DNA from 3 places in the Xenorhabdus ishibashii genome. Region 3 is predicted to be linked to each of the others. Evidence: predicted binding sites of a transcription regulator. Region 3 holds the regulator's gene; each other region holds the start of a gene.
What was found. The regulator Fur, encoded in region 3, represses iron uptake genes when iron is present. The targets are predictions, from matches to a motif close to ATAATAATGAGAACNACTATCAA.
Positions count from the first base shown of each region.

Region 1: the regulator Fur is predicted to act here: its motif matches at 9,375-9,397, upstream of exbB (tonB-system energizer ExbB).
Region 2: the regulator Fur is predicted to act here: its motif matches at 9,781-9,803, upstream of sodA (superoxide dismutase [Mn]).

Region 1 is NZ_NJAK01000001.1:2,481,554-2,492,693, reverse strand. It holds gene nadR (multifunctional transcriptional regulator/nicotinamide-nucleotide adenylyltransferase/ribosylnicotinamide kinase NadR) at 493-1,719, opposite strand; gene radA (DNA repair protein RadA) at 2,284-3,666, opposite strand; gene serB (phosphoserine phosphatase) at 3,706-4,683, opposite strand; gene Xish_RS11845 (YtjB family periplasmic protein) at 4,800-5,465, shown strand; gene Xish_RS11840 (hypothetical protein) at 5,473-5,790, opposite strand; gene dkgA (2,5-didehydrogluconate reductase DkgA) at 6,110-6,940, opposite strand; gene Xish_RS11830 (DedA family protein) at 7,168-7,839, opposite strand; gene metC (cystathionine beta-lyase) at 7,989-9,182, opposite strand; gene exbB (tonB-system energizer ExbB) at 9,648-10,619, shown strand; gene exbD (TonB system transport protein ExbD) at 10,626-11,051, shown strand.
Region 2 is NZ_NJAK01000001.1:1,724,599-1,735,738, forward strand. It holds rRNA gene Xish_RS08235 (16S ribosomal RNA) at 350-1,892, shown strand; tRNA gene Xish_RS08240 (tRNA-Glu) at 1,976-2,051, shown strand; rRNA gene Xish_RS08245 (23S ribosomal RNA) at 2,240-5,149, shown strand; rRNA gene rrf (5S ribosomal RNA) at 5,231-5,346, shown strand; gene actP (cation/acetate symporter ActP) at 5,422-7,071, opposite strand; gene Xish_RS08260 (DUF485 domain-containing protein) at 7,068-7,379, opposite strand; gene acs (acetate--CoA ligase) at 7,547-9,502, opposite strand; gene sodA (superoxide dismutase [Mn]) at 9,883-10,509, shown strand; gene yiiM (6-hydroxyaminopurine reductase) at 10,638-11,140, shown strand, end outside.
Region 3 is NZ_NJAK01000001.1:2,850,939-2,862,078, forward strand. It holds gene glnS (glutamine--tRNA ligase) at 1-779, shown strand, start outside; gene Xish_RS13595 (beta-N-acetylhexosaminidase) at 1,001-3,706, shown strand; gene fur (ferric iron uptake transcriptional regulator) at 3,860-4,309, opposite strand; gene fldA (flavodoxin FldA) at 4,496-5,029, opposite strand; gene ybfE (LexA regulated protein) at 5,204-5,494, opposite strand; gene Xish_RS13615 (type I secretion system permease/ATPase) at 5,718-7,853, opposite strand; gene Xish_RS13620 (HlyD family type I secretion periplasmic adaptor subunit) at 7,856-9,211, opposite strand; gene Xish_RS13625 (peptidase domain-containing ABC transporter) at 9,204-11,140, opposite strand, start outside.

The sequences.
Region 1 (11,140 bases), 370 kb from region 3:
AAATGAGATGTTTCTTAGTCTTGGAATAAAAAGTCAAGAATATTAATAAATTATGCTTAAGGTAATAATAAAAAAATAAAAATAGCATAAATTCTTCTATTTTTATTCCACTTTTATAATAAGGGAAAAGTCATTTTATATTTCGTTAATATTTTAATGTTATTTGTTATTACCTCCGCTATTGATAAAAACACCTAGAGTATTTGTGGTTTTTTTAGTAACTAATAAATTTTATATTTATAAATCAATGAGCCTGTTCATTAAATGACTTATTCCCCTGTAATTCAAGTCAAAACAGTAAAATTAAAGTATCAAAAAATATTATTATCACAATTTATTTTATTACATTTGTTAAAATAACCAAAGTAAACATTTAACTCATTGTTAAGGTAGGATAATTATAATTAAATAAAGATTACACTAAATAATAAATTACTATCAATCAATCGTGACAATAATATAAGTGTAATCTATTTTATATAAAAAGGTTATTTATTCCATTAACATCTGTTGAACTAATTCAACACAATGTAGAAAACGTTGATCATAGTCCGGTGAATTGACACAAACATAATCGATATTATTTTTTTTCAACAAACTTTCAAGCAAATGTTGAAATTCTTTGCGATCTTGCTCGCTGCCCAAACTTCTTAAACCATCTGCAACCCACGGTGTGTTGTTTTCTAAAAGAATAACTAAATCAAAGCGATATTCATCAATCATCGCCTGTACAAAAGGATGTTCTTTTCCTTCGTAGCGTTTGCAAAATGCTTGTGTTGTCACAAAATCAGTATCGATAAATACAACTTTATTGGCATATTTAACTGAAAAATCAATGTATTGAGCATGACCTAATGCAATTTTATCATAATCTGAATACTGCAAAGCCATTTCGTCTCCTCCCAGATGGGAAAATACGTATTCACGCCCATATTCCCATGCACTGGTCGTGTTAAACATGTTGGCCAGTTTATTCACTAATGTGGATTTTCCGCTCGATTCTCCGCCGAGAATAGCCACTGTACGTACAAAGAATGGCTTTACTTCTGTCGGAATATATTCCCAATAACGGAAAGGAGCCTGACGGATTTGGCTACCACTAATATTCATAAATGAGCGTTGTGGGTCGATAAGCACAGTTTCAATACCGAAATATTCTTTATAGCGAGGAACATCCTGTGCTTCGCTGGAATAGATGTAATTAAGATTGATGTTTTTTGCTGTCAAAAACGACTGAACACTTTGACTCCACGCTTTCCAGCCATTTGGGTAAGGCTCCATTCCTTGCTCATCAAATGCATGAATATGAATATTTTTCTGATACTTGAATGTTTGCAGCAACCATCTCAGACGGTCACTTACAGTAGGTTGTTGAGACATTGAACTGTTGATGAATAGTTCACGATCTCGCACTTCGTCATAGCAAAGAACAACATGTAACTCATCAACCTGACTGGATGCTCGTTGAATCAAATAAATGTGTCCAGTATGTAATGGGTAAAATTTACCAAACACAATTCCGACTGTTTTCTTTTCCACGGGATACGCTAACCCTAAATATTGATGAAGAGAAGCCAACTTGTGTGCACTAGGACTTTTTATCTTGTTATTAATAAGTTGGCTCAGGTAGCCTTTGGTCATTCCGCTGGCATCAGCAACCTGTTGTAAGGTGTAACCAGCCTGTTTTATCGCCTCTTTTAAATAATCAAATTGACTCATAAAACCTCCCTTTGGTTTAGTATACTAAACAAAATAGCATGCTCATTGTGAAAGGTAAAAACAAAATTGGTTGTTTATTGATTGTTTGGGATTAAATCCCGTTATCTTGACTATAATAAGTGTTTAAAATTGGATAATTAGATATTTATTTTAAATAAAATAGCCAAATGCTAAATTTATAGTTAAATAATAAAAATAAATGACAATGGTGTTTGTCCAATTTTTATTGGATATATTGCTTGGTTTGATTCACTGTATCAATATTTACATAACCATTTGCGGTTTAAATTCCACCAACACCTGACCATCAATAAATCATAAAGTGTGGTGAGAATAGAGAATTTTAAATAATATAGCATCTAACTGTTTGATTTTTTATTTAAATAAAATGAATAAAAATATTTTCCTATAATTTTATTATCCGCCTTGTTTGATGTGCGATGGCAAGCGAGAAAATATTCTGGCAAATTAGGAAAAATACCCAGATTGCTGTTTAATAGATTTCAAGCGGCAACTTGAAATCTATTGGTTATATAGATCTAAAAGGAATAAAAAGAGTATTCCTTAATCCAGCTCATCCAGAACAGATAACGCATCCGCCAGTTTTTTGACGCCAAATACTTTCATTTCAGGCAGTGATTTTTTGGGCATGTTAGCGTGGGGAACAATGGCTCGTTTAAAACCGTGTTTAGCGGCTTCTGAAATACGTTCTTGTCCACTGGGAACGGGACGAATTTCTCCTGCCAACCCTACTTCTCCAAATACCACCAGATCACGAGGCAAAGGCCGATCGCGGAAGCTGGAAACCAAAGAGAGTAATAACGCCAGATCAGCACTTGTTTCTGTTACTTTTACCCCACCTACGACGTTCACAAAAACATCTTGATCAGACATTTGTAAACCACCATGCCGATGCAGGACGGCAAGTAAAATCGCCAGCCTGTTTTGTTCAAGCCCTACTGCTACGCGGCGTGGGTTTGACATCATGGAGTGATCGACCAATGCCTGAATTTCAACAAGCAAAGGGCGAGTACCTTCCCATACAATCATGACCGAGCTACCTGAGGTAATTTCATCACCACGACTCAGGAAAATGGCAGAAGGGTTACTGACTTCCCGTAACCCCTGTTCGGTCATTGCAAAAACGCCTAGTTCATTAACAGCCCCGAAACGGTTTTTATGGCTACGCAGGGTACGGAAACGGGAATCAGTTTCACCATCCAACATGACGGAACAGTCTATACAGTGCTCGAGAACCTTGGGACCCGCCAAAGTGCCATCTTTTGTTACATGCCCGACCATGATAATGGCAACGCCACGTGTTTTAGCGAACCGTGTCAGGTAGGCTGCGGTTTCCCTGACTTGAGCAACACTGCCTGGTGATGATTGAATATCTGCTATGTGCATGACCTGAATTGAATCAATCACCATGAGTTTGGGTTGTTCTTGCTCTGCGACCAGACAAATCTGCTCGATACTGGTTTCTGACAGCATATTCAGTTGATCTGTCGGCAAACCCAGCCGATGTGCTCGCATCGCCACTTGTTGCAATGACTCTTCCCCTGTTACATACAGGGTTTTCATCTGGGTTGATAATAGGCACATAGTTTGTAAGAGCAGGGTACTTTTCCCTGCCCCTGGGTTACCGCCAATCAAAATGGCACTGCCGGGAACTACACCACCACCGAGAACACGGTCAAACTCTTTAAAGCCAGTTGAAAAACGAGGCAATTCTTCCAAACTGATATCAGAGAGTTTCTGTACTTTACTGATCCCTGCGTTTCCGGCATAGCCACTAAGGCGTTCATTACGGGGTGATGAAGTTGAGGCTAAACGTACTTCCGTAATGGTATTCCATGCGTGACATGCGGTACATTGCCCCTGCCAACGGGGATAATCCGCACCACACTCGTTACAGACAAATGCCCGTTTTGCTGCTTTTGCCACTTTGTACTCCCTTAAGGTAATGACTTTTGCCTATGGGCATTAGCGTTCTTCGTGTTTCAAACCACCGCTCAACACACACAGGACGCCCATTAAATCTGCATGTCGGATAGCAACTTTGGCCTGGACGTAAACTTTTGGCTTAGCATGATAGGCGATCCCCAACCCCGCCTTGCGGATCATTTTCAGATCATTGGCACCATCTCCAATAGCGACAGTTTGGCTCAGAGGAATATTTAGTGTTTTTGCCAATCTTATCAGGGTGGTTGCCTTGTATTTCGCATCGACAATCGGTCCTTTGACCTTACCGGTCAGCTTGCCATTTTTTATTTCCAGTTGATTAGCGACTGCGTCAAAAAGGCGTAACTGCTGGCGCAGATTATCGGCAAAGAAAGTGAAACCACCGGAGGCAATCGCAACATGCCAATCCAATGACTGTAATTTGCGAACCAGACTGGTTAGCCCGGGCATAAGCGGAAGTGTTTCCATCACCTGCTGCAAGATTGATGCATCGGCACCTGCTAACTGAGCAACTCGCTCGCGCAGACTTTCTGAAAAATCCAATTCGCCTTGCATCGCCCGCTCTGTGATTTCCGCCACTTTATCACCAACGCCGGCCAGACGGGCAATTTCATCAATGCATTCAATCTGGATAGCGGTAGAATCCATATCCATCACCAATAAACCAGGTGAACGGAGGCGGGGGATCTGCCCCAAGGGAACGACATCCAAACGGCACTCATCTGCCTGACGTTTAATGCGAGGCGAAAGGCTACCGGCAATACGGACAACCTGATAATCATCGATCCGCCATGAAGAAACCACCACAATGGCGGCACCCAATCGGTGCTGGAACTCGCTGATACGCTGTTTATCCAAACCACGTCCATACAGCAACCAGCCGCTATCTCCTGCCCTGTAATCCAAAGGCATGACTTCATCACCACTGAGGGATAAGGGTAATCCGGGCCATTTATGGAGCTCATCCGGTAAATAGCGATAGGCCAGATTATTAGACATGAACATTGACTCCTGTAATTCCATATAATTTGGTGCAGGCAAAAAACGCTTTTCAAACTATCCTATCATTACTGCATCTGGCAACATGTGCTTTCTGAGCATGGGATGAGATAACTATGATAAAACCGAAGCTAAAAATTAGACTGCACAAGACGGCGATTATATTAATATGTATAGCACTGCTGGTGCTGCTGATGCAGGGCGTTTCCTATTTCAGCCGTTCTCAACAACAGGCGCATATGGATCAATTTGAAGATCTAGCGAAAACATTGGCAAAGCAGGTCGCATTCAGCTTGTCTGATTATATGGAGAATGGTAGCAAAGATCTTAATAATAAAAAGATTGTAGCTAACTTAGATTACTTGACCAGCAATAGCCGCATTTTAGATGCTAGTGTCTATCTGGAGAATGGCACACAGATAGCACGCAGTGGTGAACCGATTTCTGTTCGTGAACGATTATCGTTAGAAGGCAAAAAATCCAATAGTTATTTCAACCAACAAATTGTTATGCCGATACCAGGGAAAAATCATCCAAAAGGTTTTCTTCGCCTGACATTGGATACACACCGACTGGCAACTGAGGCCAAACAGGTCGATAACACAACTAACTTACTTAGAATAATGCTCCTGTTATCTTTAGCGATTGGGTTTATTCTGGCTCATAACTTGCTGAAATTATATCCTAGTCGCTGGCAACAATCCCCTTATCTGCTGACTGCTAATACGAAACTTTCTGATGAAGCAGAAAATGAAGAGCAAGGTGATGAACCCCAACGGTAATGTGATATTACCGTTGGTTATTGTGCGGATAACTTTCCTCATTATCAATATTCTTCCCATAGTATCGCTTGAAACAAATGGAATAGAGTATGCCGTGTAGAAGCGTAATCATGACTGCGCCATAAAACACAATCGGCTGATGGGCAACATTAATATGCACAACCGGAATATTGTTAAAACGAAAGATATACATATGAAAGGCCATAGCTACGATTGCAAGTAAGATCCCCGCTGCGTTGTAGTGGATCCGGTGTGACAGCAGGAACCACTTTAAGGCGAAGAAAAAAGGGATAAGCATTAATAAAGAAATAACTATGTAAATCATTATCATTTCCTTAAGTTCTTTGTCTGGAACGTTGATGTAAATATACGGATTGATGCTGTCATAAACACGTTGCGTGTTTCAATTATCTATTTAATACGCCTGTTATTTAGCGTTGTGAAGTAAGTCTATAACATAGTTCATACATAAATAGTAAACATGGTTATTATTAATATTTCTGATTTAATTGATAAATTATAGTGTTGTATGAAAAGGATTTTATTCAGGTTATGTACCTGAACCCTGCTGAAGAACAGAGTTCAGGCTCGTTGAAATGGATTGAGTGAAATGGGCAGATGAATCTATGGGATGGTTTTCCCTGCTAAAATTGATTATAAGTATCGGGATTTGGACCTATCCGTTTCCCAATATCCAGTTCAGCCATAGCTGTTAAGTCTTCTTTTTCCAGCCTGAAATCAAATACATCAAAATTTTCTTTAATGCGGGCTGGTGTAACAGATTTAGGAATGGCAATCATGCCGCATTCAAGATGCCAACGAATGACAATTTGCGCTGGAGTCTTGCCATATTTAAGTGCCAGACGTTCAACCAGTGGAGAATTAAAAACGCCTTTTCCGCCCCGTGATAACGGACTCCAGGATTCGGTTGTAATATGGTGGGTAGCATTCCATGAGTGAAGTTGTCGCTGTTGCAGCAAGGGATGCAATTCAATTTGGTTGATGACAGGAACGACACCTGTTTCCTGTATTATTTTTTGTAAATGCTCGATATGAAAATTACACACTCCAATACTGCGAGTCAGACCTGTTTCTTTCAGTTCAATCAGTTGCCTCCATGCATCAACATAATGATCCTGTTCGGGAACAGGCCATTGAATGAGATAGAGATCAACATAATCTAACTGTAACTTGTCCAGACTCTCTTGTAATGCCGCACGGGCATCCAGATGGCGATCATTCCAAAGTTTGGTAGTGATGAAAATTTCTTCGCGTGGGATATCAGTTTCCTGCAAGGCTTTCCCCACACCTTCTTCGTTATGAAAAATTGCTGCTGTATCAATGGAGCGATAACCGGATTCTAATGCGGTATGGATAGACTTAACAACCTGTTCATTACTTGCTTTCCAAACGCCAAGCCCCAATTGTGGCATGTGATTTCCATCAGCGAGTTTAATAATTGTCTGCTGACCCATTATTACCTCCTTTAGTTAATGAGGTTGTCCATCCCATTCAGGACAAGTTATTCAGCATGTAAAAGTTGAGCACAGCTTAAATAATTGGTAGTCACAGTACCTGTCGGAATGGACTCTGGTTGTTCAATTATTGAGTTGATAATCCAGTCAGATGATAGTTAAGTAAATAAAAAATCAAGTAAATAGAAAAATAGCGTTTTTGCGATGGTGTTAAAACGATAAGCACGTTATTTGTTTTTCTTTGCGGCTCCTTTCTTATGACGCCAATACATCAGCAAAGAAGCTGACAAGCCACTGATCAACAAAATGACAGGCAAAATCATCAAAATGTTCATGACCATATCTTGATGTGCTTTAACGAAAGGGATTTGGTTCAGGATATAGCCAAAACCCACGATAATAATGACCCATAAGAAGCCACTTAACCAGTTAAAAAATTGAAAGCGTTTATTATTTAGGCCAGAAATGCCGGCAAATGTTGGCAGGAGAGTGCGAACAAACGCTAAAAAGCGTCCGATAAGCAGAGCAGACAGACCGTGTTTAGAGAATAACATATTGGCACGTTGGCGATATTGTAAGGGAAGTTGAGCCAGCCAGTTTTTGACAATACGGGTATGGCCGAGCCAGCGTCCCTGCAAATAACCCAGCCAACAGCCCAGACTTGCCGCGATGGTTAGCAGAACTACCGTGGGAATGAAACTCATGACACCTTTGGCAATTAAAGCACCGGAAAGAACCAACAGAGTATCACCGGGTAAAAAGGCGGCTGGCAGTAGTCCGTTTTCCAACACTAGCGTGACAAAAAGGACGCCATAAATAACCCAGATGACATCTGGATTGGCAAGTTGGTTAAAATCATGATGCCAGAGTGCATGCACAATCTCGCTTAACGTTTCCATTGTTTATCCTGTGATTTTTGCGAGTAAAATGATCTGCCTCAGTGTACCGCAAAATGATGAGATAGGGGGGGATTTGATTCAGCATTAAGGGAAACCGTGGCTATCTGCTAATTCGCAATAAAGAGATAGCCATCATTTAAAAGTGAAAGTTAACGAATTGCCAAACGTGCAAAACCGGCTTCCAGATCATCAATCAAGTCTTGTCGATTTTCCAGTCCAATATGGAGACGGAATAAGGTGCCCGTTTTTTGCGGCGAAGGGTATTGACGCAGTCGTTGCAGCATTTCTGGTTGAATTCCCAAAATCAATGACTCAAAACCTCCCCATGAAAAGGCCATCTTAAAATGACTCAGATTATCGAGATAATCTGCAAGTTGTTGAGGTGTAAGCTGGATATTCAGGAGAAAAGAAAATAGTCCGCAGGAACCAGTGAAATCGCGCTGAAAGAACTGATGCCCTGGGCAAGAAGGCAGGGCAGGGTGATAAACTTCGGCAACTTCCGGCCGCTGCGCAAGCCATTTGGCAATTTTGATGCTGTTTTCTTCGTGTTGTTTTAAACGAACCGCTAACGTGCGCAGCCCTCGGTTTGCCATGTATACCGTATCGGGATCGGCAATTTGCCCCAGCAGGTAAGATCCTTCCCTAAGCTGATCCCAACATCGTGCATTGGCAACCGCTGTACCCAGCATTCCGTCTGAATGGCCAATAATATATTTGGTGGCTGATTGGATAGAAATATCGATACCAAACTCCAGAGCCTTAAACAGTACGCCAGCCGCCCATGTATTATCGATAATAATGACAATCTCAGAATTGACTTGTCGAATAGCCCGCACGATGGCAGGAATATCTTGCACCTCCATCGTCAAAGAGCCAGGTGACTCAAGAAAGATAACTTTGGTATTAGGTTGAATCAGTGAAGCAATGTTTTCTCCGATCATAGGATCAAAATAATCGGTGGAAATTCCCATTTTTTTCAAAACATGATGGCAAAATTCTTGTGTAGGTTCATAGGCAGTACCTGTCATTAAGACATGATCACCGGTTGCCACAAATGCCAGAATTGAATGGGTAATAGCTGCCGTTCCGGAAGGATATAGTGCACAACCGGCACCGCCTTCCAGCTCAGACATCGCTGTCTGGAAGGAAAAATGCGTCAGTGTGCCACGGCGCCCATAAAATAACTCACCCTTATCACGGTTTTTCAAGGCTTGCTTTAAGTCTTCAACGGTATCAAAAATGACAGATGAAGTGCGTTGAATCAATGGATTAACGGCACCTTGCGTATATCGTTTCTGTCTTCCGGCACTGACCAATAAAGTTTCTAGTTTTTTTTCTGTCATGGCATCATTCCCCAAGTTATTTCTTGCTTATATCTAAATAGAATCGCTCAAATAATGATTAGAAAGTTAAAAGATTTGGGGCGGTTTTACCAAAGAGATTCGCGCAACTTGACGAAAATTCAAGGTGAGCAGGCGATAGTAAATCAGGATCGATTAACGAAGGAACATCATTAAGTGGTACTTTTTTGTTAAATAGTAATGATAATTACTATCAAATCGCCAAATGTCTGATATCATTTGTAGCGGACTTTTTCCTCTCTTGAGGTAAAAAGCCTGAATCAAGGGGTAAATGAAACCTGTATCTTCCCGAATGCACCTTGCTGTGCAGTTATTAAGCGGTAAGGGGGCGGAGATACAAGGTTGAAAAATGAACCATGACTCAGGAAATATTAGGATTAGCAAGATGAGTAAACGCGATTCACTGCTAAGTAACAGAATCTATAAGAAAGAGAGTAAGGCTAACTGATGCGTAATTTGACAGCTTCTATTCTATTGGCACTCGGATTAACAAGTTCAGCATGGGCTGATACGACACCAGCTCCGCCAGAAAATCAGGCTGCTGCTCAGGTAGCTGCTCCGGCAACACCAGCATCTTCCGCAGCTTCACAAGCGATTGAATCAACAACCGACGCACCATCAACTTCAGATGCGCAAACCATAACGGCTACAGAAACCGTGACGACTGAAGAAACGGTTATGGCACCCATTGAAGAAATTTCTGACAATCTGTCCGGTGGTTTTGCAACGGATCTGTCTGTTTGGGGCATGTACCAAAACGCAGATGTGGTAGTAAAAACTGTTATGGTGGGATTGGTGATCGCTTCTGTCATTACATGGGCATTGTTTTTCTCCAAAGGTACAGAACTCTTAATGGCTCGCCGCCGTTTACGTAAGGAGCAATTGACTTTGGCTGAGGCTGCCAATCTGGATGTGGCAGTGAAAATTGCCGCAGATTTTGGTAATCGCAGCGTCAGCCGTCTGTTATTGAATGAAGCACAGTCGGAGCGTGCTCTGTCTGCTGACAGCATTGACAAGGTTGGAACCAAAGAACGTACTTCGTTCCGCATGGAGCGAGCCGTCGCAGCAATTAGCCGTCATATGGGGCGTGGTAACGGTTACTTGGCGACCATTGGTGCCATTTCTCCATTTGTGGGACTGTTTGGTACTGTCTGGGGGATCATGAACAGTTTTATCGGCATTGCTCATTCACAAACGACTAACCTGGCCGTTGTTGCACCAGGGATAGCAGAAGCACTGTTAGCGACAGCATTGGGGCTGGTGGCTGCGATCCCTGCGGTAGTGATTTATAACGTCTTTGCCCGTGTTATTTCATCATACCGTGGTCAGGTGGGTGATATGGCAGCTAAGGCAATCTTGTTGCTGGGGCGTGATCTTGATTTGGCTGAAAGCAGAACAGAAAAAGCAGAAGCAAGGTAATAAATTATGGCAATACGTCTTAATGAAGATTTAGACGATAGCGGCGAACTGCATGAAATTAACGTTACGCCGTTTATTGACGTGATGTTAGTGCTGCTGATTATTTTCATGGTGGCAGCGCCATTGGCAACGGTAGATATTAAAGTTGATTTACCAGCATCAACCGCTAAACCGCAACCACGACCAGAAAAACCGGTATTTTTGACGGTGAAAGCAGATAAGCAGTTGTATGTGGGAGAGCAGGCGGTTGATCGTGATAATTTGTCTTTGGTATTGGATAAAACCACACAATCCAATAAAGATACGACAATTTTCTTCCAAGCCGATAAAACAGTGGATTATGAAACTCTGATGAGCGTCATGGATTCTCTGCGCAAGGCGGGTTATCTCAAAGTGGGATTAGTGGGGATGGAATCAGTTTCCGCACAATAACTTTTCTTTGCTTACCCAAAATATGAACTGCCCGAATCGTTAATCGGGCAGTTTTGGGAAGTTACTCTCATATTATCTCCTCTGATAAT
Region 2 (11,140 bases), 1.1 Mb from region 3:
AAAAACCACGAACAGAAAAAAAACCAAAAAAAACTATTGCCAGCCCCAGAAAACTCCCTATAATGCGCCACCACTGACCGGCGATGTGCTGAAACAAGCCACGACGGCCGCAGAGAAAAGCGAAAATAATCGCTTGACTCTGGAGGCGAAAAGCGTAAGATACGCAGCCTCGCAACCCGGCAGAAACGGCCGGTTGCCAACGCTCTTTAACAAATTAATCAGACAATCTGTGTGGGCACTCGCAAGACACTATCTCAGCCGAAAGGCAAAAAAAGATTAAAGTCTTGAAGAGTGACTGACAGTTAATTCATTACGAACTAACAGTAAGATTCTTTGAGCATCAAACTTTTAATTGAAGAGTTTGATCATGGCTCAGATTGAACGCTGGCGGCAGGCCTAACACATGCAAGTCGAGCGGCAGCGGGGGAAAGCTTGCTTTCCTGCCGGCGAGCGGCGGACGGGTGAGTAATGTCTGGGGATCTGCCCGATGGAGGGGGATAACCACTGGAAACGGTGGCTAATACCGCATAACCTCTTTGGAGCAAAGTGGGGGACCTTCGGGCCTCACGCCATCGGATGAACCCAGATGGGATTAGCTAGTAGGTGGGGTAAAGGCTCACCTAGGCGACGATCCCTAGCTGGTCTGAGAGGATGACCAGCCACACTGGGACTGAGACACGGCCCAGACTCCTACGGGAGGCAGCAGTGGGGAATATTGCACAATGGGCGCAAGCCTGATGCAGCCATGCCGCGTGTATGAAGAAGGCCTTCGGGTTGTAAAGTACTTTCAGCGGGGAGGAAGGCGCAAGGTTGAATACACCTTGCGATTGACGTTACCCGCAGAAGAAGCACCGGCTAACTCCGTGCCAGCAGCCGCGGTAATACGGAGGGTGCAAGCGTTAATCGGAATTACTGGGCGTAAAGCGCACGCAGGCGGTCAATTAAGTTAGATGTGAAATCCCCGGGCTTAACCTGGGAATGGCATCTAAGACTGGTTGGCTAGAGTCTCGTAGAGGGGGGTAGAATTCCACGTGTAGCGGTGAAATGCGTAGAGATGTGGAGGAATACCGGTGGCGAAGGCGGCCCCCTGGACGAAGACTGACGCTCAGGTGCGAAAGCGTGGGGAGCAAACAGGATTAGATACCCTGGTAGTCCACGCTGTAAACGATGTCGATTTGGAGGTTGTGGCCTTGAGCTGTGGCTTCCGGAGCTAACGCGTTAAATCGACCGCCTGGGGAGTACGGTCGCAAGATTAAAACTCAAATGAATTGACGGGGGCCCGCACAAGCGGTGGAGCATGTGGTTTAATTCGATGCAACGCGAAGAACCTTACCTACTCTTGACATCCACGGAATTCTGCAGAGATGCGGAAGTGCCTTCGGGAACCGTGAGACAGGTGCTGCATGGCTGTCGTCAGCTCGTGTTGTGAAATGTTGGGTTAAGTCCCGCAACGAGCGCAACCCTTATCCTTTGTTGCCAGCACGTTATGGTGGGAACTCAAGGGAGACTGCCGGTGATAAACCGGAGGAAGGTGGGGATGACGTCAAGTCATCATGGCCCTTACGAGTAGGGCTACACACGTGCTACAATGGCGGATACAAAGAGAAGCGACCTCGCGAGAGCAAGCGGACCTCATAAAGTCTGTCGTAGTCCGGATTGGAGTCTGCAACTCGACTCCATGAAGTCGGAATCGCTAGTAATCGTAGATCAGAATGCTACGGTGAATACGTTCCCGGGCCTTGTACACACCGCCCGTCACACCATGGGAGTGGGTTGCAAAAGAAGTCGGTAGCTTAACCTTTTGGAGGGCGCTGACCACTTTGTGATTCATGACTGGGGTGAAGTCGTAACAAGGTAACCGTAGGGGAACCTGCGGTTGGATCACCTCCTTAACCAACGATGGTGAAATGTGAGTGTTCACACAGATTGTCTGATGAAATGCAGTATGAGCAAGCGTCTGCGAAGAAGACTTGAAGTCCCCTTCGTCTAGAGGCCTAGGACACCGCCCTTTCACGGCGGTAACAGGGGTTCGAATCCCCTAGGGGACGCCACTTTGCTCCGGTATCGGGTGAAAGACGGTGCCTAAAATGATTGCTAAGCGGGCTGGTGAGCCGGTTTAGCAATCGTTGCTCTTTAACAATCTGGAACAAGCTGAAAATTTGAAACAATCGATGTTGTTGAACGATAACATTGATGAGTCTCTCAAAAACTCCAGTCCGAAGACACCTTCGGGTTGTGAGGTTAAGCGACTAAGCGTACACGGTGGATGCCTAGGCAGTCAGAGGCGATGAAGGACGTGCTAATCTGCGAAAAGCGCCGGTGAGCTGATATGAAGCGCTATCAGCCGGCGATGTCCGAATGGGGAAACCCAGTGCAATCCGTTGCACTATCCTTGCCTGAATTCATAGGGTAAGGAGGCGAACCGGGGGAACTGAAACATCTCAGTACCCCGAGGAAAAGAAATCAACCGAGATTCCCCCAGTAGCGGCGAGCGAACGGGGAGGAGCCCAGAGCCATCAGCGATAGGCGTGTCAGGAGAACGGTCTGGAAAGGCCGGCAGTAAAGGGTGAAAGCCCCGTATCCGAAGACATGCCTATTGTGAGCTCAACGAGTAGGGCGGGACACGTGGTATCCTGTCTGAACATGGGGGGACCATCCTCCAAGGCTAAATACTCCTGACTGACCGATAGTGAACCAGTACCGTGAGGGAAAGGCGAAAAGAACCCCGGCGAGGGGAGTGAAAGAGAACCTGAAACCGTGTACGTACAAGCAGTGGGAGCCTTGATTTATCAGGGTGACTGCGTACCTTTTGTATAATGGGTCAGCGACTTATATTCTGTAGCAAGGTTAACCGAATAGGGGAGCCGCAGGGAAACCGAGTCTTAACTGGGCGTTAAGTTGCAGGGTATAGACCCGAAACCCGGTGATCTAGCCATGGGCAGGTTGAAGGTTGGGTAACACTAACTGGAGGACCGAACCGACTAATGTTGAAAAATTAGCGGATGACTTGTGGCTGGGGGTGAAAGGCCAATCAAACCGGGAGATAGCTGGTTCTCCCCGAAAGCTATTTAGGTAGCGCCTCGTGAATTCATCTTCGGGGGTAGAGCACTGTTTCGGCTAGGGGGTCATCCCGACTTACCAACCCGATGCAAACTGCGAATACCGAAGAATGTTATCACGGGAGACACACGGCGGGTGCTAACGTCCGTCGTGAAGAGGGAAACAACCCAGACCGCCAGCTAAGGTCCCAAAGTCATGGTTAAGTGGGAAACGAAGTGGGAAGGCTCAGACAGCCAGGATGTTGGCTTAGAAGCAGCCATCATTTAAAGAAAGCGTAATAGCTCACTGGTCGAGTCGGCCTGCGCGGAAGATGTAACGGGGCTAAACCATGCACCGAAGCTGCGGCAGCGACATTTAGGTGTTGTTGGGTAGGGGAGCGTTCTGTAAGCCGGAGAAGGTGAACTGTGAGGTTTGCTGGAGGTATCAGAAGTGCGAATGCTGACATAAGTAACGATAAAGCGGGTGAAAAACCCGCTCGCCGGAAGACCAAGGGTTCCTGTCCAACGTTAATCGGGGCAGGGTGAGTCGACCCCTAAGGCGAGGCCGAAAGGCGTAGTCGATGGGAAACGGGTTAATATTCCCGTACTCGGTGTGGCTGCGAAGGGGGGACGGAGAAGGCTATGTCATCCGGGCGACGGTCGTCCCGGTTTAAGCGTGTAGGCTGGCATCCCAGGGAAATCCGGGGTGCTTTAAGGCTGAGGCGTGATGACGAGGCACTATGGTGCTGAAGTGACAGATGCCCTACTTCCAGGAAAAGCCTCTAAGCATCAGGTCACATTGAATCGTACCCCAAACCGACACAGGTGGTCAGGTAGAGAATACTCAGGCGCTTGAGAGAACTCGGGTGAAGGAACTAGGCAAAATGGTGCCGTAACTTCGGGAGAAGGCACGCTGGCGTTAGGTGAAGGGACATGCGCCCGGAGCCGAGGCCAGTCGCAGATACCAGCTGGCTGCAACTGTTTAATAAAAACACAGCACTGTGCAAACACGAAAGTGGACGTATACGGTGTGACGCCTGCCCGGTGCTGGAAGGTTAATTGATGGGGTTAGCCGCAAGGCGAAGCTCTTGATCGAAGCCCCAGTAAACGGCGGCCGTAACTATAACGGTCCTAAGGTAGCGAAATTCCTTGTCGGGTAAGTTCCGACCTGCACGAATGGCGTAATGATGGCCAGGCTGTCTCCACCCGAGACTCAGTGAAATTGAACTCGCTGTGAAGATGCAGTGTACCCGCGGCAAGACGGAAAGACCCCGTGAACCTTTACTATAGCTTGACACTGAACCTTGAGCCTTGATGTGTAGGATAGGTGGGAGGCTGTGAAGTGTGGACGCCAGTCTGCATGGAGCCATCCTTGAAATACCACCCTTGAATGTTTGATGTTCTAACGTAGGCCCGTGAACCGGGTTGCGGACAGTGTCTGGTGGGTAGTTTGACTGGGGCGGTCTCCTCCCAAAGCGTAACGGAGGAGCACGAAGGTTAGCTAATCACGGTCGGACATCGTGAGGTTAGTGCAAAGGCATAAGCTAGCTTGACTGCGAGAGTGACGGCTCGAGCAGGTACGAAAGTAGGTCTTAGTGATCCGGTGGTTCTGAATGGAAGGGCCATCGCTCAACGGATAAAAGGTACTCCGGGGATAACAGGCTGATACCGCCCAAGAGTTCATATCGACGGCGGTGTTTGGCACCTCGATGTCGGCTCATCACATCCTGGGGCTGAAGTAGGTCCCAAGGGTATGGCTGTTCGCCATTTAAAGTGGTACGCGAGCTGGGTTTAGAACGTCGTGAGACAGTTCGGTCCCTATCTGCCGTGGGCGTTGGAAGATTGCAAGGGGCTGCTCCTAGTACGAGAGGACCGGAGTGGACGCACCACTGGTGTTCGGGTTGTCATGCCAATGGCACTGCCCGGTAGCTAAGTGCGGAAGAGATAACCGCTGAAAGCATCTAAGCGGGAAACTTGCCTTAAGATGAGTCTTCCCTTGTCCCTTGAGGACACTGAAGGAACGTTCGAGACGAGGACGTAGATAGGCTGGGTGTGTAAGCGTTGCGAGACGTTGAGCTAACCAGTACTAATGAACCGTGCGGCTTAACCTGACAACACCGAAGGTGTTTTGGGCATGAGAGAAGACAGTTTCAGAGAGAAAGCAGCTTGTTCGGGATTGAAAACAGGATTTGTCTGGCGGCAAGAGCGCGGTGGTCCCACCTGACCCCATGCCGAACTCAGCAGTGAAACGCCGTAGCGCCGATGGTAGTGTGGGGTCTCCCCATGCGAGAGTAGGGAACTGCCAGACATCTATTTTGCCAGAGAAGCCATCCGTCACCGGATGGCTTTTTTGCGTTTGGGAAAATATAAATATAACCAAAAGCTAATGTGCTTTTCCTTGTTCGATACCAATACCCGTTTGCGAACGAATAAACTGGTTGCGAAACATTTTCCTTTCCTGCATGCCTTGTATGGAAGTATCAGTAATTGAAGATAACCAAGCTCCGATAAATGCTATAAACATAGAAAACAGAGCTGGGTATTCATAAGGATAAATTGGTTTCTCATGGCCAAGAATACTAACCCAGATAGTAGGACCTAGGATCATTAATACAACTGCCGTCAGTAATCCCAGCCACCCGCCAACTAATGCTCCACGTGTAGTCAGCTTGCTCCAGTACATTGACAATAAAATGATAGGGAAATTACAACTTGCAGCAATGGAAAAAGCCAAGCCGACCATAAAGGCAATGTTTTGTTTTTCAAACAAAATACCCAAGCCAATAGCAACTAATCCCAGAATAACGACAGTAATTTTTGAAACTTTTAGCTCATCTCGCTCATTAGCTTGTCCCCGTTTAATCACATTGGCATAGAGGTCATGAGATACTGCGGAAGCGCCTGCCAATGTTAACCCTGCTACTACAGCTAAAATAGTGGCAAAAGCAACAGCGGAGATAAAACCAAGGAAAAAATCACCGCCAACGGCATTTGCCAGATGGACAGCAGCCATATTGGTACCACCAATTAATGCGCCAGTTGCATCTTTGAATGAAGGATTGGCGCTGACGAGTAGAATTGCACCAAATCCGATAATAAATGTCAGGATATAAAAATAGCCGATAAAGCCGGTTGCATAGAAAACGCTTTTACGGGCTTCTTTAGCATCACTGACGGTAAAAAACCGCATGACGATATGAGGTAATCCCGCAGTACCGAACATTAATGCCAATCCTAGAGAGAGTGCAGAGATAGGATCAGATACCAATCCTCCAGGGCTCATGATGGCTGGTCCTAGAGGATGTACCGCAATGGCCTCTTGAAACAGGGTATGAAAATTGAAATTAACCGTTTTCATGACCATCAGGGCCATGAATGTTGCTCCTGCCAGCAACAAAACTGCTTTAATAATCTGGACCCATGTCGTCGCCAGCATGCCGCCAAATAATACATAAAGCACCATCAAAATACCGACCAAGACAACAGCGACGTAATAATTCAATCCGAACAGTAACTCGATCAGTTTTCCAGCTCCGACCATCTGAGCTATTAGATATAATGCAACAACAACTAACGAACCCATTGCGGATAAGGTACGGATAGGTCGTTGTTTCAGCCGATAAGAAGCAACATCAGCAAAGGTGTAACGCCCCAAATTTCTTAATCTTTCAGCAATGAGGAATAGAATAATTGGCCAGCCAACAAGAAAGCCAATGGAATAGATCAGCCCATCATAGCCAGAGGTATAAACTAACGCTGAAATTCCCAGAAATGAGGCGGCTGACATATAGTCGCCTGCTATCGCCATACCATTCTGGAATCCAGTAATACGTCCGCCAGCGGTATAGTAATCTGAACGTGAAATAGTCCGCTTTGAAGCCCAATAAGTAATACCAAGAGTTAACCCGACGAATAACAGGAACATGATAATTGCCTGAATATTCAAAGGTTGTTTTTCTACATTACCGGAAATGGTATCTGCCTGAGCCAGGATAGGAAAGAGGGAGGAAAATAATAGTGCGATTTTTCTCATTTTCTCACCTCGTTGAGAATAGTTGACGTCAGCCGATCAAATTCACCATTCGCCCTGACTACATAAACACCGGTCAGTATGAAAGATATGAAAATGATCCCAACTCCTACAGGAATTCCCCGTGTCATACTGGTATTTTCATGCAGTTGTGTTCCAAGCCATTCAGGAGCAAAAGCAATAAGGAAAATAAAACCAACATAAAGTACTAACATGATGATGGATAACAGCCAGGCAAAACGCCCCCGCTTCTTAACTAACTCCTTAAAGCGGGGATTATTTTCAATCTCTTGATAAATGTCGTCACTCATTAGAGTATCTCCTTGCTGATTTTAAACGTTACACCTTAAGCCACCTCATGAGAGCCAGATGTTGGATAGCCATACCCAAGGAATTCCTGATGGTTAGTCACATCCTTGTACGGCTCCATACTTTTGGTGATACGTTATTCAAGCCGCCTTGCGGCGGCGCATATGTTTTACGACATGTTGATGGATTGTTTTTCTTCCAGCAGTTTTTCAACAACTCCCGGATCGGCCAGCGTAGAGGTATCTCCTAAGTTGCTGGTATCACCAGAGGCAATCTTGCGCAAAATACGCCGCATAATCTTTCCTGAACGTGTTTTGGGCAGAGAATCTGTCCAATGAAGGATATCGGGTGTTGCAATTGGGCCGATTTCTTTACGAACCCAGTCCCTGACCTCGGTATACAGTTCAGGGGACGGCTCTTCACCATGAACTAGAGTGACGTAGGCGTAAATAGCTTGTCCTTTGATATGATGAGGGATGCCAACAACGGCAGCTTCAGCGATTTTAGGGTATGCAACCAGAGCTGATTCAATTTCTGCGGTTCCCAAACGATGGCCTGAAATATTCAGGACATCATCAACACGGCCGGTGATCCAGTAATAGCCATCTTCATCACGTCTAGCACCATCACCACTGAAATACATTCCCTTGAAAGTGGAAAAATAGGTTTGTTCAAAACGCTCATGATCACCATATAAAGTTCGTGCCTGCGCTGGCCAGGAATCCGTGATAACAAGGTTGCCGTCATTCACACCCTCTAAAATTTCTCCAGAATTATCAACTAATGCCGGATTAACACCAAAAAATGGCAGAGTGGCGGAGCCTGCCTTGAGATCGGTAGCTCCAGGTAGCGGTGTGATCATGAATCCGCCAGTTTCGGTTTGCCACCATGTATCTACAATAGGGCATTTACTGTTGCCTATTTTTTTGTAGTACCATTCCCATGCTTCTGGGTTAATGGGCTCTCCCACAGAGCCCATAATACGCAATGATGTACGCTTCGTACCTTCTATGGCTTTATCACCTTCGGCCATTAATGCTCTGATGGCGGTTGGCGCAGTATAAAGAATATTAACTTTATGTTTATCAACTATCTGACAGAGTCGGTTAACTTCGGGATAGTTGGGAACACCTTCAAACATCAACGTTGTGGCACCACAAGACAGAGGCCCATATAGCAGGTAGCTATGCCCTGTTACCCAACCTATGTCGGCTGTACACCAGTAAATTTCCTCAGGGCGATAGTCAAACGTGTATTTAAACGTTAAAGATGCGTAGACTAAATAACCGCCAGTCGTATGCAGGACACCTTTAGGTTTACCTGTAGAGCCTGAGGTATAAAGAATGAATAATGGATCTTCGGCACCCATTTCTTCGACGGGACACTCAGCACTAACACTCTCGGTCAGCTCATGCCACCATAAGTCACGACCGTTATTCCAGTTTTTAATATTTCCTGTACGTCTGAAAACAACCACATTAGTCACACTAGTGACGTCAGAATTGTTCAGAGCCTCATCAACATTTTTTTTCAATGGGATTGTGCGACCCGCTCGCAAGCCTTCATCTGCGGTAACCACGAGCTTAGCGTTGGAATCGATAACTCGGCCAGCGATGGCATCAGGAGAGAAACCACCAAAAATTACAGAATGGATCGCGCCGATACGAGCACAGGCTAACATTGCAACGGCGGCTTCTGGCACCATTGGCATGTAAATAGCAACAACATCGCCTTTTTTGATCCCCAGTTTTTTCAACACATTGGCAAATTGGCAGACGTCATGATGTAATTCTCGATACGTGACATGGCGGGACTCTGCGGGATTATCTCCTTCCCATATAATGGCAGTTTGATCACCCCGCTCTTGCAAATGGCGATCAAGACAGTTGGCACTTAAGTTCAGGGTGCCATCTTCAAACCAGCGGATGCTGATATGCCCAGGATCGAAAGAAGTATTTTTGACCTTGGTGTAGGGCCTAATCCAGTCAACAACTTTACCTTTTTCCCCCCAGAAGCCTTCTGGGTCTTGAACTGATCTTTGATAGTCTTGTAGGTACTGTTGCTTGCTTATCAGGGCCGTATCTGCAATATCAGCAGGAATAAGATGCTTGATTATTTGAGTCATATTTTTATCTCCTTGCAATTGTTAATACTATGTCAAAACAAGGTTAACTAAAGTGTAAGAAGCATTTTTGTTTCTTTTTTGCGCGGAAGATCACGCAATAAAGAGAGTGAATTTTATGGAATGATCATTTAATGCTGTAGATTTAAGCAATACTAAGTAATGAGTTTATTATTTTTATTGGGCTTATATTCTGTCAATTCGGTTTTTAATTGATATTTTTATCTAGGTAGAGACATGAAACATGAATGTATAAAGGAAACCATAGTAATAACATGGAATTGATAATCATTTTCATTATCTTTCAATTCACTATAATAATCATGCTGTTCACAAGGTGTGAGCTTTATATATTCTAAATTCTAAACAACTGGAGATATGATATGAGCCATTCATTGCCTTCTCTACCTTACTCCTATGATGCGCTAGAGCCTCATTTCGATAAGCAAACGATGGAAATTCACCATACTAAACACCATCAGACGTATGTCACTAACACGAATACTGCTCTGGAAGCCTTTCCAGAATTAAGCAAACTTGATATTGATGATCTTGTCCAGCAGCTTGATAAAATTCCAGCCGATAAACGCAATTTTATTCGCAACAATGCAGGTGGTCACTCAAACCACAGTCTGTTTTGGAAAGGCTTAAAATTAGGTACAGTATTGGATGGTGCCTTGAAAAGCGCAATTGAACGCGATTTTGGCAGTATCGACAGCTTCAAAGAAAAATTTGAACAAGCGGCAGCAACTCGTTTTGGCTCCGGCTGGGCATGGTTGGTACTGAAAGAAGATGGCAAACTTGCGGTTGTTTCAACAGCTAATCAGGATAGTCCTCTCATGGGTGAAGAGATAGCTGGTGCTTCTGGCTACCCAATTGTAGGTCTGGATGTATGGGAGCATGCTTATTACCTGAAATATCAGAATCGCCGCCCTGATTACATTAAAGCATTTTGGCATGTAGTCAACTGGGATGAAGCGGCAAAACGCTACGAAGAAAAAACTAAATAATCCACCCAATTATTTTTTACAAGAATGCTGGTCATAGCAATGACCAGCATTTTTATTGCCTGCAATATTGGCTATTATGCCAGGATAATACTTATTCATCTTTACTAGCTTATTGAGAGGGAATAAACATGTATTATCCACAAATATATAGAGGCAAAATATCATCGTCAGAAACACTGGGATTCAGTGCGATCAATAAACTGGTGGTGAATGGTCGTTTACAGCTAACCTCTCTTGGGCTAGAAGGCGATGAACAAGCGGAAACTCGTTTTCATGGTGGAGTTGATCGGGCGCTTTGTCATTATCCAAGAGAGCATTACCTATTTTGGAAAAGGCAATTTCCTGAATTGATGGAATTATTAGTCTCTCCCTTATTTGGTGAGAATCTATCTACAGAAGGAATGACAGAAGATAATGTTTATATTGGCGATATTTTCCAATGGGATGAAGCGCTGATTCAGGTCACTCAACCACGCTCTCCATGCTATAAACTCAATTTTATTACAAACCTCAGTGAATTTGCTGTAATGATGCAAAATAATGGGCGTTGTGGTTGGTTATATCGTGTTATTTCTCCTGGCTTAGTTAGTGCTGGTGAACCGATAAAACTGTTAAGCCGCAATAGCGATAT
Region 3 (11,140 bases):
TACGTCGTCGTGGTTATACTGCGGCTTCTATTCGTGAATTCTGTCGTCGTATTGGTGTGACAAAACAGGATAACAACGTTGAAATGGCCGCATTGGAATCCTGCATCCGTGATGATCTGAATGAAAATGCACCGCGCGCGATGGCGGTTCTTGATCCAGTGAAACTGGTGATTGAAAACATGCCGGAAGGTGAAGTTATTCTGACAATGCCTAACCATCCGAACAAACCAGAAATGGGCAGCCGTGAAGTGCCGTTCAGTCGCGAAGTCTACATTGATCGTGCAGATTTTCGTGAAGAAGCAAACCGCCAATATAAGCGTCTGGTTCTGGGTAAAGAAGTCCGTCTGCGTAATGCTTATGTGATTAAAGCCGAGCGAGTTGAGAAAGATGCAGAAGGCAATATCACGACAATTTATTGTCAGTATGACGAGCAAACCCTGAACAAAGATCCAGCCGATGGTCGCAAGGTTAAGGGTGTCATTCATTGGGTAAGCGCAGCACACGGTGTACCGGCAGAATTCTATCTGTATGACCGTCTGTTTAGCGTAGCAAACCCAGGGGCAGAAGCTGACTTCTTGTCTACTATCAATCAGAATTCGCTGGTGATCCGTAAAGGATTTGTCGAAACAGGGTTGGCAAATGCTTTACCAGAAACAACCTATCAGTTTGAGCGCGAAGGTTATTTCTGTGCTGATAGCCGTCTCTCAGGTGCTGAACATCTGGTCTTTAACCGTACGGTTGGCCTGCGCGATACTTGGGCAAAAATTTCGCAAGAGTAATAATCTCACCAAGATAATGTGATCCTTCCCACAAAAAAGCGTGATTATTTTCACGCTTTTTTGTGCTTGATAGCCTTGTAATGAAAATTAACTCCTTCAGGTAAGATTAAAAATTGCCTTATAGTCACATGTTATGTAGGGTTATTGCCTGGCCAGACTTGTACATTATTTGCCCCAAAATTTGCCCATTGAAAAAATAATAAGTTCGGACGAGGTAATTTATGAAAACTATTAAATTACGTACTTTGGCAGCATTTATCACGGCAGTTGGATTTATAGGCAACGCTCATGCAGAAATGGCATCACCAATGTCATTGCAGCAATCCATGTCATCACAACAGATTGTGGATTTACTCAGTCAGTTAAAAGTTAATTTCAAAGTCATTGATAATCAGGCGGGTGCACATGGTACAGATTGTGCCATTCTTGGCGCTGATTCGGCGGCCTGTAATCGGGTTAACATTACCTTGAGCAATGGTGATCAGGCAATCAACTCTTCCGATTGGGCGCTCTATTTTCACAGTATTCGCCAAATCCTGAAATTGGATAATGATCAATACAAAATCACCCATATTACCGGTGACTTACATAAACTGGAGCCAACGAAGCAATTTACGGGCATCAAAGCCAATGAAGAGATCGTGTTACCCATTATTGGTGAATATTGGCAGATTTACAGTACAGATTTTATGCCGCGTTGGTATGCAACTTCTGGTGATGCGACGCCCAAAATCTTGGCAAATACCGATACTGAAAACATCAGCGAATTTTTATCTGATCTGAAAGGCGAACAGTGGCAACGAACCACAACGGATAACAATACCCTGATGACGCCTGAAAACCGCTTTGCAAAAAACCAACAAGTGGCAACGATCAGTGAAGATAAACTGCGAGGGCAGATTATTCCGACACCGAGAGAGCTTTCCGTTCATTCCCAGGATGTGGATTTATCCCGTGGCGTGAAATTAGAGTTGGGCGGGTTGAGCGGCGAAACTATTAACGTGATCAGGGAACGTTTTAAAGCCCGTGATATTCATTTAACGGATAACGGTTACCGAATAGCAACTCAAATCAACGCAAACCAATTTACCAAGCCTTGGCGAATAAAAGGTGCGTATTTATTGGAGATTACCACCAAAGGGGCACAAATCATCGCATTTGATCAATCTGGTGTATTCTATGGCCTACAATCGCTGTTTTCCTTACTTCCTGCCAATGGTATGCCAAAGATTGCGACACTGACGGCAAAAGATGCACCTCGGTTTGAATATCGCGGTGTGTTCCTTGATGTTGGGCGAAATTTTCATAGCAAAGAAGCTGTCTTGCGTCTGCTTGACCAAATGTCCCGCTATAAACTGAACAAGTTCCATTTCCATTTGAGTGATGATGAAGGTTGGCGTTTAGAAATCCCTGATTTACCGGAATTGACTGAAATCGGCAGTCAACGTTGCCATGATTTGAGTGAGACTCAGTGCTTATTGCCGCAATTGGGATCAGGGCCAGAGAATAACAATATGGGAAGTGGCTATTTTAGCCGTCAGGATTACATTGATATTCTGAACTATGCCAAAGCCCGTCAGATAGAAGTGATCCCAGAAATTGATATACCCGCCCACGCTCGTGCCGCAGTGATGTCGATGGAAGCGCGCTATAAGAAACTGATGGCGCAGGGCAAAGAGCAGGAAGCTAATGAATATCGCCTGCTTGATCAGACAGATACCTCGAATACCACCTCCGTGCAGTTCTATGATCGCCACAGTTACCTTAACCCGTGCATGGATTCGGCAAAACGATTTATCAATAAAGTGATTAGCGAAATTGTTGCCATGCACAAAGAAGCGGGTCTGCCGTTAAATACATGGCATTTTGGTGGCGATGAGGCGAAAAATATCCGTTTGGGGGCAGGATATCAGGACAAAAATGGGACAATTGTGCCAGACAAAGGGATTATCAACCAAAAAATCGAAGACAAGCCGTGGGCAAAATCTCAGGCTTGTCAGAAAATGATAGCGCAAGGTGTTATTAAAGATGTAGATGAACTTGCCAGTTATTTTGCCATTGAAGTCAGCAAAATCGTTAATGCCCACGGTATCAGCACCATGCAGGTATGGCAGGATGGACTGAAACAGGCTAAATCGGCAAAAGATTTTGCGACTAAACAGGTGACGGTGAACTTCTGGGATACCCTGTATTGGGGAGGTTATGATTCTGTCAATGACTGGGCGAATAAAGGTTATCGGGTCATTGTTTCCAGCCCTGATTATGTCTATCTGGATATGCCATATGAAGTCCATCCGAAAGAGCGGGGCTATTATTGGGCAACTCGCTTTAATGATGAAGCGAAAATTTTCAGCTTTGCTCCGAACAATATGCCACAAAATGCTGAAACCTCGGTGGATCGGGATGGCAATCACTTTAATGCTCATAGCAATAAACGCTGGCCGGGCGCTTATGGTGTATCGGGGCAATTATGGAGTGAAACCGTGCGCACCGATGATCAAATGGAATATATGATTTATCCGCGTTTACTGCCGCTGGCGGAACGGGCATGGCATCAAGCCAGATGGGAGCAGAATTACCAGCAAGGCAGAGAATATAAAGGCGGAATAACACACTATGTTGATACAACTCTCCTGCAACATGACTGGGAGCGCTTTGCTAATCTGATCGGGCAGCGTGAGCTGGCTAAGCTGGATAAAGACAAAATTTCATATCGTTTGCCTGTACCGGGCGGCCGAATTGTTTCTGGAACACTGGAAGCCAATATTGCATTACCGGGAATGGTTATCCAATACTCATTGGATAATGGGAAAACATGGCAGGATTACAATGACAGGCAGCGACCTCATGTCAGCGGCAATGTGAAAATTCGCTCTGTCAGTACTGATGGAAAACGCTTTAGCCGTATCGATGAAGTTAAATTCTAACGGCTGCTTTTGAGCAATGAGGGGAAATCAGAGCAATAGATTAATAAGGTAATCTGCCGATTAGTTGGAATTCTAATCGGCAGTAGCTTATTCAGACGAACAAACACCAGAAGCGGATTATTTCAGTTACCTTATTTGGCGCTTGTTTACCTATCATGCTTTTTCATCATGCAGTGCGTTATCCTTGCGGCAGTCACCAGCAGCACAGTGACCATATAAATAAAGACTGTGGTTTGAGAGCTTGATTCCATAACGCTCAGCAATATTTTTCTGACGCTCTTCAATAAACTCATCGCTAAATTCAATGACCTTACCGCAGTCGAGACAAATCAGATGGTCATGGTGATGTTGCTGAGTGAGTTCAAAAACCGATTTACCGCCCTCAAAATTGTGGCGCGTGACAATGCCGGCATCATCGAACTGGTTCAACACGCGATAGACAGTGGCGAGGCCAATCTCTTCACCGATATCAATCAGCTTTTTGTAGAGATCCTCCGCACTGACATGATGGCATTCTGGGTCCTGTAGCACTTCCAGAATTTTCAGTCGTGGAAGTGTTACTTTAAGTCCAGCATTTTTCAATGCTTTATTGTTGTCGGTCATGCGGATTCAGTCCTGTAACTTGAGTTAAGTGAACTTGTGATACTTGGGGGTATCGTGAGGGAATCATGATTCTGTTTCACGTTGCTGATTATAGGCATGGATATTAAAAATGAAAACCATGCCTATTCAGATATCATGACACATTATGCAAGAATAATCCTGCCTGAAAGGGCTTTTATCTTCTTATTAAGCACCCAGAATTTCTGACAGGCTCATTTCAGCCGTGATCTGTTGTACCCAGGCTTCAACGCGCTCATCCGTCAATTCTGGTTGACGATCTTCATCAATGGCCAGACCAATAAAATGGTTATCGTCCGCCATGCCCTTAGAGGCTTCAAAGTGATATCCTTCGGTTGGCCAGTGGCCTACAATAATGGCACCATGAGGTTCAATAATATCGCGAATGGTGCCCATAGCATCACAGAAGTACTCTGCATAATCTTCCTGGTCACCACAGCCGAACAAAGCAACCAGTTTCCCTTCGAAGTTGATCTCTTCCAGCGTTGGGAAAAAATCATCCCAGTCACACTGAGCTTCGCCGTAATACCAGGTTGGGATGCCAAGCAGCAGGATATCGAAGGCTTCAATGTCTTCTTTGCTGCTTTTGGCAATATCGTGGACTTCAGCAACATCAGCACCGCCCAATTTTTCTTGGATCATTTTGGCGATGTTTTCTGTGTTGCCTGTATCACTACCGAAGAATATACCTATTATTGCCATAAAATGGGTTAACCTCTTGTTTTATTAGTGTATTAAATCTATACACATCACGCTGAAATCAGCTAGAAAAATGTCAGTTTCAGTAACATGAAAAGCGTTATTTTGACCAAACATCCATGACAAATCTGTCAGATTTGTGTGGTGATAGCGCTTCATTGTGTTTAATAAAAGCCGTTAATCGGCAAGGTGATTTTTTTCTGTCAGTTGAGCTAATAACATTTGTTCAATCAATTCACTGCGGCTAATGTTGCGCTGTTTTGCCAGATGGTTTAGTGCATCGACGGCATCTTCATTGAGCTTGAGTTCCACTCGCCGCAGTCCTTTGACTTTATCTCGCCGCAACTGGTTGCGTTTATTGATTCTAAGCTGTTCATCTCTGGACAGCGGGTTTGTCTTAGGTCGCCCAGGCCTGCGTTCATCTGCGAACAAATCCAGTGTGGTGCGATCAGTTTGTTCTTTTGCCATAAATTCAATTGATAATGGGCGTGTACCAATAATATAGCGGGCAATAATACCTTAGCTGGACGCGTGTCGCTACTAGTTTCCCTTTCCGCTTTTTGTCGGTGGAAGTCCCCTTTTGAGGTAATTTTTCTGTGTACAATGTCAGTGATGATATTTTTATCGATACTCCTAACCAGAATGATATCGGGCTGCTGTTTGTGAATAAGATAAGTTTCTTTTTTAGTCATCACTTCGTTTGTTGATACCAAAGTTGTGCATATAAGCCATTTTGCTGTACCAGAGCATCATGTGAACCTGATTCAGTGATACTCCCCAGATCTAAAACGAAAATCTTATCGGCATGGCGGAGGGTATTTAACCGATGAGCAATGCTGATCACGGTTCGGTTTCGGCATATTTCATCCATATTGCTCATGATGGCGGCTTCTGACTCATAATCCAGTGCGGAGGTCGCTTCATCAAGGATCAGAATCTTGGGATCATTGAGCAATGCCCTTGCCAATGCGATACGTTGCCGCTGTCCACCAGAAAGGTTACCCCCTTTTTCGCCAACATAATGGTCAAATTTATGTGGAAATGCATTGATAAAATCAACCGCCCCCGCCAAGGTTGCAGCCCGATAGACCTCTTCATCACTGGCATTGGGCTTGCACAGGCGGATATTGTCCGCAATGCTGCCGGAAAACAGAATGCTCTCCTGCAAGACTACGCTCATATTACGGCGCAGTGATACTGGGTCGGCAATCGCTAAATCCATGCCATCCACCAAAACCTGACCGTGTTGTGGCACATATAGGCGTTGTAACAGGCGGGTTAATGTACTTTTGCCGGAACCCGATGGTCCGGTAATGCCAATAAATTCTCCGGCCTTAATGTTCAGTGACAAATTTGCCAGCACTTCTGGCGTATCAGTATGATAGCGGAAGCGTATATTGCGGAATTCAATCTGGCCTGCCAGTTCAGGAGCTGATACCAGCCCCTGTTTACTACTTTCCATAGGTTCATCAAGAATATCGCCCACCCGACGCAGGGCGATCAGCGTATGCTGAAAATCTTGCCAGACTTGTGCCAATCTTAGGATGGGTTGGGTAACATGCCCCGCCAACATATTAAAGGCAATTAATTCACCAGGGGATAAATCCCCATCAAGTACACCCCGAACTCCCCACCATAGCAGCAGAGCAGCAACTACTTTTTGGATCAGTTCAATGCCTTGTCCGGCGGCAAGCCCACTTTTTTGCGCCGTGAAACGCCGGATTAACTGCTGGCTGAGCACCTTTTGCCACTGGTGCAGAAAGCGTTTTTCTGTCGCAGTAGTTTTAATGGTTTCAATACCCGTGACAGCTTCTGTCAGAAAGCTGGTGGCATTAGCATCAGCTTCATACTCTTTTTCTACCTTGCGTCGAATGATTGGCCCGACGGCGATCCAGAGCAAGAAATAGAGAACCAGCGAACTGATTACGATCCAGGTTAACAGGGAGGAATAATGGAACATCACACCCAGAAACAGAACAATGAAAATCAGGTCAAGCAACAGCATCAGGGTAGAACCGGTCAAAAATTGGCGGATCTGCGCCATCTCCCTGACTCTGGCAATAATTTGTCCTGTTTGCCGCTGTTTGAAATAGGGCAGGGGCAAACCGACGAGGTGGCGATACAATTTGCCGGAGAGTTCAGCATTGATTTGGCTGGCCATATGCCCAAACACGGTATTACGCAGGAAGCCATAAAGAGGTTCTGCCAACGCCAGTGCCAGCATCGCCATACCTAAAACATGCAGGCTGGAAATACTCCGCCCAACCAGCACCTTATCGATGACATTTTCAAATAATAAAGGCGCCGCCAATGCAAAAAGCTGCAATACAATGGCATACAGAAAAATATCCCGTAACTGGCTTTTTTGCCTGAAAATAGAAGGGAAAAACCAGCTTAGGCCAAATTTAACCTGCTGCTTGGTCAGGAATTTATCCGCTACCAGCAGCACCTTATATTCACACCCGCTGTGATCCTGTTCACCCCGCATTGGATGAGTCAGTGCATGCACTTCATATTGTCCGGTGATAGGATCGAACACTTTAAATGCATCAGAACGAATTTCTGACAGAATCCACCAACGCTTATCCAATTCAATCAATGCAGGTACAGGTAATGTGGCAACGCTATCAGGTGTCAAACGTTCAAACTTACTGCACAGCCCAATAGCATCCGCCGCTTCACGTAGTTGTGGATCTGTCAGTGCAAGGGAATCCAGCCCCAGGGAATGATGTAATTGCCCGACAGAAGCCACTTTATGGAACTGTTTCCCTAAATGAACGAGACAATCCAGGGCGTAATTGTTTGCAAAGGAAAAAGTATCAGTCATGATTATTTTTCCCTTAACGCTTCAGATTGATATTCTCGGATTGGACTGAGCAGATAATCAATCACTCTGCGTTGATCCGTCTTGATTTCCGCAACAATAGACATCCCAGCCGTGATTTCAACAGGTTTTCCATCCACCATAATATTGTTCTGTTTGAGGCTGATTTGCGCGGGAAAAACCAGACCTGACCGTTCGTCGGTGGTGGAGTCCCGTGAAATGCTCAATAACTCTCCTTCAATCGTGCCATAGCGAGTATAAGGAAATGCATCGACTTTAACAGTGACATGCTGACCAGGCCGGACAAAACCGGCATCTTTGTTCAGGATCTGGATTTCAGCCAGTTGTACATGCTCGTCAGGAACAATCACCATCAGATTCTGCGCAGGTTGCAAAACAGCGCCGAGGGTATGGACACTTAATTGTTGAACTGTGCCGGTCACGGGAGCACGCACAACCTCAAGTTCTTCCCGCTCTTGCATTTTAGAAATTTCTTGTTGTGTTACCGCCAACTGAATTTTTGCCTGTTTCCTTTTCTCAAACCATTCCCGCTCTTTTTTAATTTTGACGCTCTTTAACTGCTCTTCCAGACTCTTGTATTTCGCCATCAGAATATCGAGTTCCGATTTTTGTTGCGCGATCACCCTTTCTGTTTCCAGAAGTTCCTTTTCTTGTTCGAGATATTCCACCTTGCTGATAACCTGCTTTTGGCTCAATGTTTTTCGCGCCTGCAAACGTTGGTTAATATTTTCGCGCAGGTGGGTTAATGACCGTATATCGCTATGCCGCGCTTTTTGGGAAGTCAGGTTCTCTTCCATTTCCGCGTGAATAGTGGTCATAATTGAGTCGAACTCCTGCTGTTCGTGGGCGTAATGTGCCAGAATTCTTTCCTGCTTATCGGCGGATTGTTGTTGGAAAAGCGGCAGAGATTTAGGGAATTGTTTTTCCAGCAGAGCTTGATAACGAATTTCTTCTTCCGTCAGATAATTGCGTTGCTCGATCAAACGGGCAATATCCTGATTGACGCCGAGTGTATTGAGCGTTAACAGTGGTGCCCCTTTCTCAACATGCTGACCATTTGTGATATGAATGGCGATCAGGCGGCTTTGCTCGTAAGCCTGAATGATTTGGGAACGGCCAGAAGCGATCAGGCGTCCGGTTGCTGTTGCCTGTACATCCAATTTCCCCAGACAAGCCCAGAGCACCGCAACCAGAACACTGATACTCAGCGTTATTGCCGTATAGCGGGCGAACGGGGAAGGTGGACGTTGTGACAATGCCAGATGGGTCGGTAAAAAATCATAGTGGGGAGTGGCAGTATGTAACCGTTTAATCCCTTTGCGCAAGATAGCCTTAAACATGGGCAGGCTCCTCCTGTGTTGTTTCCTGTTTTAATTCTTGTTGTAACTGCCAAAGTTTCCGATAGTGTTTGCCTTGTTGCAGAAGCTGTTGGTGGCTGCCTTGTTCGATGATTTGGCCTTGATGTAACACAATGATCCGGTCGCATTGGCGTACCGTGGAGAGCCGGTGTGCAATGGTGATGACCGTTCTGCCTTGGGCAATCTCAGCCATGTTGGATTGAATGATGGCTTGCGATTCATCATCCAATGCACTGGTGGCTTCATCAAGGATCAAGATCTTGGGATCGGATAACAGGGTTCTGGCAATGGCAAGACGTTGTCTCTGCCCGCCTGATAACGATTGTCCCCCTTCGGCGATCACCGTGTCATACCCCATCGGCAATCGGAGAATAAAATCGTGTGCCCCTGCCAGCTTTGCGGCTTCAATGACGGCGGATAACGGGGCGTCAGGACATGACTGGGACAGGTTCTCATACACAGTTTTATTAAACAGGAAGTTTTCTTGCAAAACGATACCAATCTGCTGCCGGATGGATGCAATCTTGAAGTTTTGCAAGGGAATGCCATCCAGTGTGATAGTTCCACGCTCTGGGGTATAAAGTCGTAACAGCAAACGTGCAAGAGTGCTTTTCCCAGAGCCTGAAGTGCCCACAACGCCTACGTTTTCTCCTGCCCGAATATCGAGCGTGAAATGGTTGATAGTGGGTGGAAGATCGGGTTGATAGTGAAAGACGATATCAGAAAATGAGATAGCTCCTTGTAATACAACCTGTTCGTTGCCTGATTGTTGCTCTGTTGGCAGGTTCAGCATATCTCCCAGCTTATCAACGGCAATGCGTGAACGGATAAATTGCCCCCAGAGCTGCACCAACTTAGCCAGAGGTTGCTGGGTATGGCTTACCATCATATTGAAGGCGATCAATTGACCAATCGTCATGTGCAGGGAAAGCACCTCGGAAGCGCCCAGCCAGATAATGACAGCACTGGTGATTTTTTGTATCACCGTCACCAGATGACTGGAACGATTATCCCATTGCTGCACATCATAACTGGTGCTGACCATATTTTCGGTCTGGTTATCCCAACGGCGAATAAAGCGGGGTTCAGCAGCGAGGCTTTTCAGTGTTTCAGCACCGGCAACGGTCTCGGTCAGGAAAGAGGTATTCATTGCCGCATGAGTGAACTGTTTTTCCACTGCCTTTTCCATTTTGGGTGTCACCCACCAGGCAAGCAGGGCATAGCAGGGGAGGGTAAGCAGGAAAATTAAGGTGAGCATACCGGACAACAGGCTCATGACATAAATAAAGATGAACATGAATAAAACGTCGATGCACAAGGTGAACATGGAGCCGGTTAAAAACTCCCGAACCGTTTCCAGTTCCCGTACTCGTGTCACAATCGCACCCACTTGGCGGGATTTAAAAAACAGCAACGGCAGGCCAAACAAGTGCTTAACCAGCTTCAACCCCAGTTTTATGTCAATCCGGTTGGCGGTGTGAGCATACTGATATTCGCGCAAGCCCCGCAGAATGATTTCAACCAGTCCGGCAACCACAAGTCCAAAAATCAGCACATCCAATGTGGAAAATGCTTGATGCACGAGAACTTTGTCCATGACAACTTGCACAACCAGCGGGGAAATAAGTGCCAGAATTTGCAAAACGAAGGAGTACAGGAGTATCTCCATCAGGTTTTTCTTTTGCCTGATAAATTCAGGAATAAACCAATGAATATTAAATTGATTGCTTTTTTGTGTTATTTTTATCCACTTGCCGCTCCATAAATTGATAAATTCTTCTTTACCTAATATCTCTGGTGTTTCTTGATGAGGTTTTTGGATTAATACTCGCTGTTCATCATATTTTGCCAGAATGAAAGGGTGTCCATCATTGCCGAACAAAACGGCGGGTAGTGATATGTCACCTAACT